DNA from 2 places in the Pantoea sp. RCC30.1 genome. Region 2 is predicted to be linked to the other one. Evidence: riboswitches for the same ligand, from Rfam matches in the RefSeq annotation. Region 2 holds a riboswitch; the other holds the start of a gene.
What was found. Region 2 has a riboswitch for thiamine pyrophosphate ahead of AC2LB6_RS00155 (TenA family protein). Riboswitches for the same ligand answer to the same signal wherever they lie in the genome.

Region 1: it holds a riboswitch for thiamine pyrophosphate, as region 2 does, so the genes downstream of both, AC2LB6_RS01600 (FAD-dependent oxidoreductase) here and AC2LB6_RS00155 (TenA family protein) in region 2, are expected to answer to the same signal.

Annotation. Positions count from the first base shown of each region.
Region 1 is NZ_JBXUHX010000001.1:326,622-332,636, forward strand. It holds gene AC2LB6_RS01580 (hypothetical protein) at 1-489, shown strand, start outside; gene AC2LB6_RS01585 (alkene reductase) at 640-1,758, shown strand; gene AC2LB6_RS01590 (ArsR/SmtB family transcription factor) at 1,775-2,089, shown strand; gene AC2LB6_RS01595 (cysteine hydrolase family protein) at 2,336-2,881, shown strand; TPP riboswitch at 2,945-3,064, shown strand; gene AC2LB6_RS01600 (FAD-dependent oxidoreductase) at 3,196-4,140, shown strand; gene thiS (sulfur carrier protein ThiS) at 4,124-4,321, shown strand; gene AC2LB6_RS01610 (thiazole synthase) at 4,324-5,082, shown strand; gene AC2LB6_RS01615 (HesA/MoeB/ThiF family protein) at 5,092-6,015, shown strand, end outside.
Region 2 is NZ_JBXUHX010000001.1:21,707-27,721, reverse strand. It holds gene AC2LB6_RS00170 (ABC transporter substrate-binding protein) at 1-200, opposite strand, end outside; gene AC2LB6_RS00165 (ABC transporter permease) at 224-979, opposite strand; gene AC2LB6_RS00160 (ABC transporter ATP-binding protein) at 976-1,716, opposite strand; gene AC2LB6_RS00155 (TenA family protein) at 1,713-2,414, opposite strand; TPP riboswitch at 2,484-2,586, opposite strand; gene AC2LB6_RS00150 (6-phospho-beta-glucosidase) at 2,648-4,078, opposite strand; gene ascF (PTS cellobiose/arbutin/salicin transporter subunit IIBC) at 4,126-5,595, opposite strand; gene AC2LB6_RS00140 (LacI family DNA-binding transcriptional regulator) at 5,852-6,015, shown strand, end outside.

The DNA of each region.
Region 1 (6,015 bases), 300 kb from region 2:
CAGGTGGGGCGTGGTCGGTACGATAACAGCGATACCGCAGAAGCCATGGCGCTTACCCTGACTCAGTCTAAGCTCCATAAACTGATTGAAAAATATGTCTCCGTAGATAACCAGAAACAGGCAACTGGCATCGCTGATCAGATGATAAACGTCAAAGTGGCTATTCGTAACAGTACGATGTTGTCGGGCGCTCAGGATACGCTGACATTAGCTATGCGTTATGGCACTCACGACATGCAGGATAGTGCTCGTGATTATCTCAAAAAGTTTGAAAGCGGCACCGCACGGCCTCAGGTTGAGCTGAGCGATATGATGAAAGCCATGAACCCGGGCGGTGATATGAACGCTGTATTCAGTGCCTTTGCGGCAATAATCCGTGCAACGCCGAATCCCGGCAATGCTGCACAACCGTCTATTGATGGTGCGTTGAAGCAGTTGGATATCTATCGCCAGCAGTGGCAGGCGTTCACTGAAAAATACGCTTCTTAATGTCCTGATGACCCTGCAGCTGGCCTGAGTTCGACGTCTGCAGGATCCACTCCTGAGAAACGGTCCCGGAACAAAAGCACAGATTACACATTTACAAATTTAAATGTGTAAATATAATGGCGCCTCTTAAACATCAGAGGACTTTTTGTTATGCCGTCACTTTTTACCCCCCTGAACCTGGGCGATCTCAAGCTTCGTAACCGCATTGTCCTGCCGCCGCTGACGCGCTGCCGCAGTGAACAGCCGGGCAACATTCCCGGCGATATGATGGTTGAGTATTACCGCCAGCGTGCCAGCGCGGGGCTGATGGTCACCGAAGGCACCCAGATTGAGCCTCGCGGGCAGGGCTATGCCTGGACGCCAGGGATCCACAGCGACGCGCAAATCGCTGGCTGGAAAAAGGTCACAGAGGCGGTACATCAGGAAGGTGCCACCCTTTTCTGCCAGCTCTGGCATGTAGGCCGTGTGTCACACAATGAACTTCAGCCGGGCAAGCAGGCACCGGTTGCGCCTTCTGCCATTGCGGCCGACAACGTACGGGTATTCATTGAAACCGGACCAGGCGAGGGGATGTTGACTGCACCCAGCGAGCCACGGGCGCTGACCACAGAGGAAGTTAAAGAGATCGTGGCGCTCTACCGACATGCAGCGGAAAATGCCAAAGCAGCCGGTTTCGATGGCGTTGAACTGCATTCCGCCAATGGTTATCTGATTAATCAGTTCATTTCTGAGCACACTAACTTCCGTATGGATGAATATGGTGGCTCAGTGGAGAATCGTCTGCGCTTCCTGCGTGAAGTCGTTGAGGCGGTCAGCTCGGTCTTTGGCAGCCATCGTGTGGGCGTCAGATTTGCGCCTCTGTTTTCGAGCACTGACGAAGAGCGAGTTTATCTCGGCCTGGTCGAAAGCGATCCACAGGCGACCTACATCCGCGCAGCAGAACTGCTGAATGAGCTGGAAGTCGGCTATCTCTCCATTGCCGAAGCGGACTGGGATAATAGCCCGGACATGCCAGAGAGTTTCCGCGTCGCATTGAGGGAAACATTCCGATCTCCGATCATCTATTCAGGCCGATACACGGCTGAAAAAGCGCAGCATATGCTGGAAAAAGGCTGGGGCGATCTGTTTGGTTTTGGCCGTTCGTTCATCGCCAATCCCGACCTGCCTGCGCGCATTAAATCTGGCTATCCGCTGAATGAGGTCGATAACGCCTCCCTGTATGGCGGCACTGAGAAAGGCTATACTGACTATCCTGTTTTTCTATCCTGATACTCTGTGAGGCGGCATGTCCCCCGAAAATGCCCTGAAGTTACTGTCCAATCCGACCCGAGTGGCAGTGCTGAAGTGGCTTAAAAATCCTGAAGAAGCGTTTGCGGGCTATACCCAGCTCTATCCCTTCGATCAGTATGGCGTCTGTGCCAGCCTCATACAGGATAAGGCGGGTTTATCACAGCCCGCCACGTCGTTATGCCTGAAAGCACTTCACAGTGCCGGGCTGGTCGAAGCCAGCAAAGTGGGAAAATGGACCTATTATCGCCGCGCCGAACCACGTATTCGTGAAATCACCGACGTGGTGACGCAATCGCTGCAGGCGCTTTAAAAGTGACAACGTTCAGGGTAATGTAGATGCCAGTTGCCTCCTTCCGGGGGCGACTCCTCACGAATTCATCAATTCAGGATTAGAAATGTTTATGTCAGTTCTGACTTTCACAACCGTCACCACCACCGCGCTCAGCGGCGACGTGGGCGACTCTGTGACTGGCACCTGACACAACAGATTCTCACTCCCCGCCGAACCGGACGGGGACCTGTTCTCCGTTCTTAAAAAACTGAATGGAGCCAGGTCATGATGACATCTGAAAGCGCACTTTTAATCATCGATATGCAGCAGGGCCTTTTTCATGGTCCAGCGGCACCTTTTGCCGCAGGCAGCATTCTGTCGAATATCAATCTGCTCATAACCAAAGCACGGCAGTCTCAAGTACCCGTCTTTTTTGCGCGGCACATCGGACCTGATAATTCCCCTTTTAATGAGCAAAGCCCGTTGACCCGCCTGATCCCGGAATTACAGGTCAGCCCGCAATCAGATGTCGTTGTCACAAAAAAATATCCCAGCTGTTTCAGGGATACCGGCCTGCAATTCCAGCTCAAGCAAAGAGGCATCAAACAACTGGTGATTGCCGGAATGAAAACGGAGTTCTGTGTTGATACTACCTGTCGGGCCTCACCGGAGCTGGGTTTTAACGTCGTGCTGATTTCCGATGCGCATACCACCGTCGATAATCCGCACCTCTCTGCGAAAAGTATTATTGACCATCATAATCAGACACTGGCGGGACCCTTTGTGGCACTGGCAACCGCCGCTGACTGGTGGTTCGGTTCTGCCCGTTAATCCCAACACTCTGGTTTTGCATCCTGCACGCGGCTTGACGAAGCTGCCCGCTTAACTTACAACTAAACCCGTCAGGGGAGTCTCGCCAGAGAGACTGAGAGGCTAATAGCGCATCGCGCGGCTTAGCGACCCTTAGAACCTGACCCAGTTGATACTGGCGTAGGAAGACGGGTATCGCATCAGATACTTGCCGCAGGGGCGCATTTGCGACGTCTCTGCCTTTTCCCTCCGTATCACGGGTCTTCGTTAACTTATAACGAGGCCAAAGTGAAATATCTCATCCTGAATCTCTCTCTTCCTCGCCGGTGGACACCATGAGCCGCTGGTCGGTGCTTGGCAGCGGCGTGGCCGGGCTGTGCGTCGCCACGCTGCTTGTGGAGCGGGGAGAAAGCGTCGAAATCATTACGCAGCCTGATTGTCGTGCCGCCTCGCACTGGGCGGGCGGCATGCTCGCGCCCTGGTGCGAAGCTGAAAGCGCGCCGCCACAGGTGATCGAATGGGGCCAGCACGCTGCGGGCTGGTGGGCGCAACGCGTCAATGGCGTGGAGCAGCAGGGCACGCTGGTGGTTGCGCCACCGCGTGACAGCCGCGAACTGACACGCTTCGCCAGCATGACTCAGCAGCATCAGTGGGTCGCGCCCGGAGAGATCGAACCGGCGCTGGAAAATCGCTTTGCGCGTGGGCTGTTTTTTGCGGCGGAAGCACATCTCGATCCCCGCCGCGCGATGCAGCAACTGCGCGACAAATTGCAACAGGCTGGCGTGCCCTTACACAGCGGTAAACCCACCGGCACCCTCATTGACTGCCGTGGCATTCACGCCGCGGATCAGCAGCCCGCACTGCGCGCTGTGCGGGGTGAAATGCTGATCCTGAAGACCCCCGATGTTCAACTCTCCCGTCCTGTCCGGCTGCTGCACCCACGCTTTCCCTGCTATCTGGTGCCGCGTGCAGACGGGCACTTCATGCTGGGTGCCACGATGGTCGAAAGCCACGACAGCAGCCCGATCAGTGCCAGAGCGATGATGGAGCTGCTCAGTGCCGCTTATAGTCTGCATCCGGCGCTGGCCGAAGCGCGGATCGTGGAGAGCGGCACCGGTCTGCGTCCCGCTTATCGACAGAACCTGCCTGAAGTCCGCTATGAAAAGGGTCGTTTCTCGCTCAACGGGCTTTACCGTCACGGCTTTTTGCTGGCTCCGATTATGGCTGAAAAACTCATGCTGCAACTTACTCAGGAGATAACTCATGCGAGTTCAACTTAATGGACACACGATTGAAACCGATGCAGACACGCTGGCAGAGCTAATGGCGGAGCAGCAGATTGACCCGCGCACCGTCGCGACCGCACTGAACGGAGAATTTGTGCCACGCAGCCGCTATGCCAGCCAGCCGCTTGAGGCGGGCAGCCAGCTGGAAATCCTGTCACCTATGCAGGGAGGTTAACCATGTTCTATCAATTCACGCCGCAATCACGCTTTCTGCTCGGTACCGCCGGATATCCCTCACCGGACATCCTGCATCAGTCGATCGACGCATCAGGTGCGGAGATCATTACCGTCAGCCTGCGCCGGGAAGGCAGTGAAGGCGGTGCTTTCCGCTCGCTGCTGCAACAGCTCAACAAACGCATTCTGCCCAATACCGCAGGCTGCCACACGGTGAAAGAGGCGGTGACGACGGCGCAGATGGCGCGTGAACTGTTCGACACGCCCTGGATCAAGCTGGAAGTCATCGGCCATGCCGACACGCTGCAACCCGATCCCTTTGCGCTGGTTGAAGCCGCGCGGATCCTCTGTGCTGATGGCTTCCAGGTCTTTCCTTACACCACCGAAGATCTGATTGTCGGTGAGAAACTGCTGGAAGCGGGTTGTAAAGTGCTGATGCCATGGGGCGCGCCGATTGGTTCCGGTCAGGGGCTGCGCAATATCGAAGGGCTACGTGCCATGCGTGCGTGGTTTAAAGATGTGCCACTGATTATTGATGCGGGCATTGGCGCACCCGGTCAGGCGGCTCAGGCGATGGAGATGGGTTTCGACGGCGTGCTGCTTAACACGGCGGTGGCAAAAGCGCGCGATCCGGTGCGGATGGCCGGTGCCTTTGCTGCTGCGATCCACGGCGGGCATGAGGCGTTTCAGGCGGGATTGATGGAGCAGCGCGACATGGCCTTTGCCTCCACGCCCATTTTTGGTCTGGCACAGTTCAGTTAAGGAGCGGCGATGGAGCGTTATCAGCGACAGACTATGTTGCCGGAGATTGGCGAAGCGGGGCAAGAGCGGCTGAGCGGGGCACATGTGCTGGTGGTGGGGGCGGGCGGGCTTAGCGCGTCGCTGCTACCGTTGCTGGCGGGCGCGGGCGTCGGGTTTATTCGTCTTTACGATGGCGATCGGGTTGAGTTGCACAACCTTCACCGGCAGACACTGTTTGGCATCGACGAGGTCGGTCAGCCCAAAGCAATCTGTGCTCAGCGCGCGCTGGCGCAGCGAAATCCTGACTGCCACGTTGAGGTACATCCATACTCGCTCAGCGCCAGTCAACTGCCGCTGGCGCTGGAGGGGATCGACCTGGTAGTGGATGCGGCGGATAACTTCGCCATTACTTATCAGCTCTCCGACGCGTGCTATCCGCGCGGTCTGCCACTGATCTGTGCCTCGGTGCTGGGACGCAAAGGCTATGTCGGCGGATTCTGTGGCGGCGCACCCGGCTATCGCGCGCTGTTCCCGCAGTTGCCCACGGCCTCGGGTAACTGCAACACGGCTGGCGTAATGGGACCCGCGGTGGCGACGCTGGGTGCCATGCAGGCGCAGATGGCGCTGAGTGTTTTGTTAAAACTGACGCCGTCGCCGCTCGGCTGCATGATCCACTGTGACTTTGTTGACTGGCACATCAGGCAGTTCCGCTTTGATAACGCACCTGAACCGGAAGCGCCGGGCACGCCGTTTATCGATCGGTCTATGCTGACGGAAGACGATTGCATAGTGGAGTTGCGCAGCGTGGAGGAGGCACCGTTTAGTGTGGACGGACGGGTGTTACGGATTCTGCCGCAGCAGATAGCGGCCTGGCAGCCGCCACTGGATCAGCGCGTGGTGCTGGTGTGCGCCAGTGGGATGCGCGCGGCTCAGGCGGCTGAGAACCTCGCCGCC
Region 2 (6,015 bases):
GGTAACGCCGGATCGGAAGGGGGTACGATGTTAACTTCCAGCCCTTCTGCCGCAAACGCGCCGGTCTGCTGAGCCACCATAATTGGCGCGTGGTCGGGATTGATATACCAGTCGAGCACCAGCGTCAGTTTTTCCATCGCCTGAGCCTGGGCCACTAAGGACGCGCTGAACAGCAGGGTAAACAGGGGCAGTTTAGTCATAGGGTTTCTCATTTTTGAGGTCATTAAATTGTCTCGGGTGCCCAGGTGATCAGGCGGCGCAGCAGGAGATCGATAGTCAGCCACAGGGCCAGCGTCATCAGCACCAGAATGAAAAGCGCGGCGAAACAGAGGTCGCTCTGCATCCGGGCGTTAGCATTCAGCATCACAAAGCCCAACCCTTCGGCAGAACCGACCCATTCACCGATGATTGCCCCGATCGGCGCGACGGCCGCCGCCATCCTTAAGCCCGAACCCAGCGCAGGCAGCGCGGCTAACAGCCGGACATGGCGCAACTGAGAGGCACGTGAAGCACCCATAGTACGAGCCAGATCGAGATAGCCGGGGGTGACGCCTCGCAGGCCATCAAAAAAGCTGGAGGTTACCGGGAAGAAGATCACCAGCACGGCCATCGCGACTTTGGCGCTCATACCGAAGCCAAACCAGAGCACCAGCAAAGGGGCCAGGGCAAAAACCGGAATCGCCTGGCTGGTGATCACCAGCGGCATCATCCAGCGCTGTAACCATGGCGAAAAGGTCATGCCCAGCGCCAGCGCGCCACCCAGCAGCACGCCGAGCGCCATGCCGCTGAGGATCTCGGTCAGGGTAATCAGCATGTGATGGCTGAGATAGTCAGCGCTCTGCCACAGCGCGGCGGCGACCGCAGCGGGCGAGGGTAGCAGAAACGCCGGAATGGCGGTCAGCGTGGCGAGCCACCACAGCGCAATCAGTCCGGTTAACAGCGTCACGCCCCGGCGAAGAGCGGCGAAATGGTTTTTCATCGGGCTATCCTGCTCAGCCGCTTTAGCAACGCGGCCTGACTCTGCAATACCTGTATATCGTCTGCTGCACGTGGTGGCTGACCCAGGAGGGGCGGGCAGGCTTCTATCCCCGCTGACCCGATCACCAGCAGGTGATGACTGAGCCGGCAGGCTTCAGCAGCATCATGGGTAATCAGCAGCACGGTATGCCCGACCAGCACTTCTGCGGCCAGCGTCTGTATCTGAGTGCGTGTTAGTGCATCCAGTGCGGAGAACGGTTCATCCATTAATACAACCGGCTGACGGGTGTAGAGGGTACGGGCCAGCGCGGCGCGCTGACGCATCCCGCCGGAGAGCGTCGCTGGCCTCGCACTGGCACAGTGGCTCAGGCCCACCCGTTCCAGCAAATGCTGCGCCCAGTCGCGATCGGCTTTCTCACCGTTCAGGCGACTGGCGAGGCAGACATTCTGTTCCACCGTGAGCCAGGGATAGAGCAAATCCTGTTGCCCCATCCAGGCGATACGGCCGTTCAGCGGCAGACCGTCGCTGCCGCTAATCTGCCCGGATGTCGGGGGCGTCAGACCGGCAATGACCCGCATCAGGCTGCTTTTACCCACGCCGCTGGCACCCAGTAAAGCGGTAAATGCACCCCCTGCAATCTCCAGATCAAGCTGGCTGAAAAGTGTCTGCTGACCCAATGTCAGGCAGAGCTGGCGAACTGTAATCCCCGGCGGCACGGCATCATCCGGCTGATTCATGGGCTGACCTGAAAATCGGCAGCATGATTGAGGCCCATTTGCCAGAACGCAGCTTCCAGCCGGGTCGCGGTGGTGAAAATCTCCGCCAGCCTATCAAAACGTTGTTCACCCGCGCGCTGCTGAGCCAGGGTTTCAAACAGCAACAATGAAGAACCGACGCCGCTAAGGTAGGATTCATCACCGTAATTCTCAATCCATGCCGCGTAAGGATTCCCCTCAAAGCGGGTCGCAGTATCGTCCAGCAGCGTCAGACCAATTTCAGCGTAACCGGCGACACACGGCATCAGCGCCGTCACCAGCTCCAGCGCATCCCCGGTGTGACCTACGTCCAGCACGTAGCGGGTGTAATTGATCGTTTCCATTGCTTCGGGTTCGCTCGCCATCGCCGCCTCGCTGATGCCCCATTGCTGGCAGTAAGCCAGATGCAGCGGTAGCTCGCTGACGATGGCGTTAAGCGATGCGGTCGCGCTGCGTAAGGCCGCTGGCTCAGAGAGTTTGCTGATCAGCAGGCCCCAGGCACGAGCGAAGTGCAGCAGGAACAGATAATCCTGGGTGAGATAGTGGCGGAAGGCGGCGGGTGGCAGCATGCCCTGACCGAGTTGCTGCACAAAATCGTGCCTGACATATGCGTGCCATTGGCTGCCCGCCTGCTGGCGCAGACGACCATAGAAGCCGGTTTCGAAAAGCGGATGAGACATGGGATCTCCAGTAACAGGGAGATCCGGGCATACGGTCTGGAACAGGGGATAGTGCAGGAGATGACGCAGAAAATTCTGCCGACCCGTCCCTTCGCTGGCATGACCCAGATCAGGTTCAAAGGGTTCGGCTTGCGCCATCTCAGCCCATTACAGGACACCCCTCGGAGACATTTGTTATACGATATTTATTGTTGGAGCACAACGGCGCGAGTGTGCGCTCTTAAGTGACAACGTCACTCAAGATCTGCCCCGTTGCTGGCAATCACTTTCTTATACCACCAGAACGATTTCTTGCGCGTGCGCGCCAGCGTGCCGTTACCCAGGTCGTCGCGGTCAACATAGACGAAACCGTAGCGCTTGCTCATTTCACCGGTTGAGGCAGCAACCAGATCGATGCAGCCCCAGCTGGTGTAACCCATCACCGGCACGCCATCTTCAATGGCATCGCCCATGGCGCGGATGTGTTCACGCAGATAGCTGATGCGGTAATCGTCATTAATCTCGCCATTCGCATCGATCTCATCGCGCGCCCCCAGGCCATTCTCTACCAGGAACAGCGGCTTCTGGTAGCGGTCATACATCATATTCATGGTAATACGTAAGCCAAGCGGATCGATGCCCCAGCCCCACTCACTGCGCGGCACATGGGGATTGGTCAGGGATTTCACCACATTGGCGGCGCTACTGTTCTGCTCATTCATCTCCGCCGAGGCGCAGCGTGAGGCGTAGTAACTGAAAGAGACGAAATCGACGCTATTTTTCAGAATGTCTGCATCACCCTCAGCGATCTCAAGCGTCACCCCTTTTTCACGGAATACGCGGGCGGCGTAGGCCGGATAAGCGCCGCGCGCCTGCACATCAATAAAGAACAGGTTTTCGCGATCTTTCTCCAGCGCCGCCCAGACATCTTCCGGCTTGCTCGACCAGGGATAGAAGTTGCCACCTGCCAGCATGCAGCCGACCTGGTTAGCCGAATTCACCTCATGCGCGATTCGCGTGACCAGCGCGCTGGCAACCAGTTCATGATGGGCCGCCTGATACTTTACCTGCTCCTTGTTCTCTCCGGGCTCGAACACCAGGCCAGCACCGGAAAACGGGCTGTGCAGCAGGATATTGATTTCGTTGAAGGTCAGCCAGTATTTCACCAGCCCATCAAACGCCTCGAAGCAGCTGCGGGCATAACGGGCAAAAAAGTCGACCATTTTGCGATTGCGCCACGAGCCATATTCCGTGACCAGATGCATCGGCACATCAAAATGGCAGAGCGTCACCAGCGGTTCGATATTATATTTCCGGCACTCCTCAAAGACTGCGCGGTAAAAGGCGATGCCTTCCGGATTAGGCGTCAGTTCGTCGCCATTGGGATAGAGGCGGCTCCAGGCAATCGAGGTGCGAAATACGCTGAACCCCATTTCTGCCATCAGCGCGATATCCTCCGGATAGCGGTGATAGAAATCGATGGCCTCATGGCTGGGATAGAACTCATCGTCACGCAGGGTAAATCGCTTTTCCAGACCCAGTTTGACCGGCATACGGTGCGGGCCATGCGGGATCATATCGACGGTGGTTAAGCCCTTTCCGCCCTCGCGATAGCCGCCTTCACTCTGGTTGGCGGCCAGTGCGCCGCCCCATAAAAACCCTTGCGGAAACCTTGAATCAGACATGCAATCCTCTTTTCCGGGTCAGCGTGACCCTTTCCTTTAGTGGCTGTTTAATGGCTATTAATCGCGTTAGTGCGTTCGGTAACAGGCGCAGGTTGCGCGGCGGTTCCGGCTTCGGATTTCGTTTCAGTCTCTGTTTCAGGAATGTCTTCAAACCCTAACAACAGCGTCAGCACAAATGACAGCACCACCGACAACACCATGACCGCACCGACCCAGACAATACTCATGGGATTAGCAGGATCGAAAAACTGTACGCTGGTAAACAGGCCTGGAGAGGCCATTGAGTGGCTGGCCAGCCCGCCAATGCCCGCTACCGCGCCGCAGATAAAACCACTGATCAGACAGGCGATAAGCGGGCGTTTGAGGCGCACAGCAACACCATAAAGCGCCGGTTCTGAAATCCCGGCAATAATGGCGGAAGCTGCCGCCGCCAGCGCGGTCTGGCGCAGTTCACGGTTCTTGGTGCGGAACGCCACCGCCAGCGACGATCCACCCAGTGACAGGTTGGCACCAATTTCAGACGGCATCACCATGCCCTCTTTGCCGGTTTCGGCAATAGTCTGGATGATGGTCGGCGTAAACACCCGATGCATCCCGGTCATGACCAGCAGTGGCCAGATAGCGCCCATAATTGCGACGGACAGCCAGCCAAGATAGCCATGGACGGTATAAACCAGTGCGGAGATGCCGCTGCCGATCCAGATGCCAATCGGGCCAATCAGCACAATCGCAATAGGGGCAGCAATCAGCACGATCAGCATCGGTTTCAGGAAGTTTTTAGTAACGGCAGGGGTTATGCGATCTACGCCGTGCTCAATGTGCGACAGGATCCAGGTCATGACCAGCGCCGGAATTACCGTGTAGGTATATTTCACCGCCGTCACCGGGATGAAGCCGAACTCGACCGGCTGACCCTGAGCCGCTTTTGCCATCAGTTCAACAAAATTGGGATGGACCAGCACACCGGCAATGGCGATCGCCAGCGACATATTGGTTTTGAATTTGAGCGCCGCAGAGGCAGCTACCATGATCGGCAGGAAGAAGAATGCACCGTCGCCAATGACGTTAAGGATCACCAGCGTTGACGAGCCTTTTTCAAACACGCCCGCCATATCGAGGATCATCGCCAGCAGCTTAACCATTGACCCGCCAATAATGGCCGGAATCAGTGGTGACATGGTGCCCACCAGCGCATCCAGAATACCTGCGCCGATGCCTTTCAGGGTGATTTTGCGTTTCACCGGCGCGGTTGATGCAATGCCGCCGGGCGATCCCATTTCCAGCACCGCCTGATAAGCCTGTGACACGTTATTACCAATGATCACCTGGCACTGAGATTCGTTGTGCACCACGCCCATAACGCCTTTAATCGCTTTGAGGCGGGGAGTGTCGACCTTGGTTTCATCTTTCACCACAAACCGCAAACGGGTCATGCAGTGAGTGACGGCTTCGATATTGGTGAGGCCGCCTAGCGCATCGACAATGGCGCGTGACACCTCGGCATAGTTCATGGGCATGATCGCTCTTCTCTGTAGGGTAAATCGGTTAAAGTTTTTATGTTTTAGCGCCTGCAGGCAGGCAAATAGGAAACCGGTTTCACAAAATCATGAAGTGCTTTCAGTGCGCCGACAAGAGCTGAAATTAAACAGTTTTCTGTTTTGTGAAGTACGTCACCCGGCTGGTGCTGTTAACTTCGCACTCAGGCGGTGTAAATATTTCCAACTTTGAGAGGCTTAGGTAGACTGCAGGACGACGCAGCAAAGGAGCATCACGATGGCAACGATTCAGGAAGTGGCAAACAGGGCGGGCGTCTCAAAAGCGACAGTGTCACGCGTGCTCTCCGGCAATGGCTATGTCGGGCAGGAAAAGCGTGAAAGGGTGTTAAAGGCGATTGCGGAAACCGGATACCGGCCCAATCTGCTGGCGCGCAACCTGGC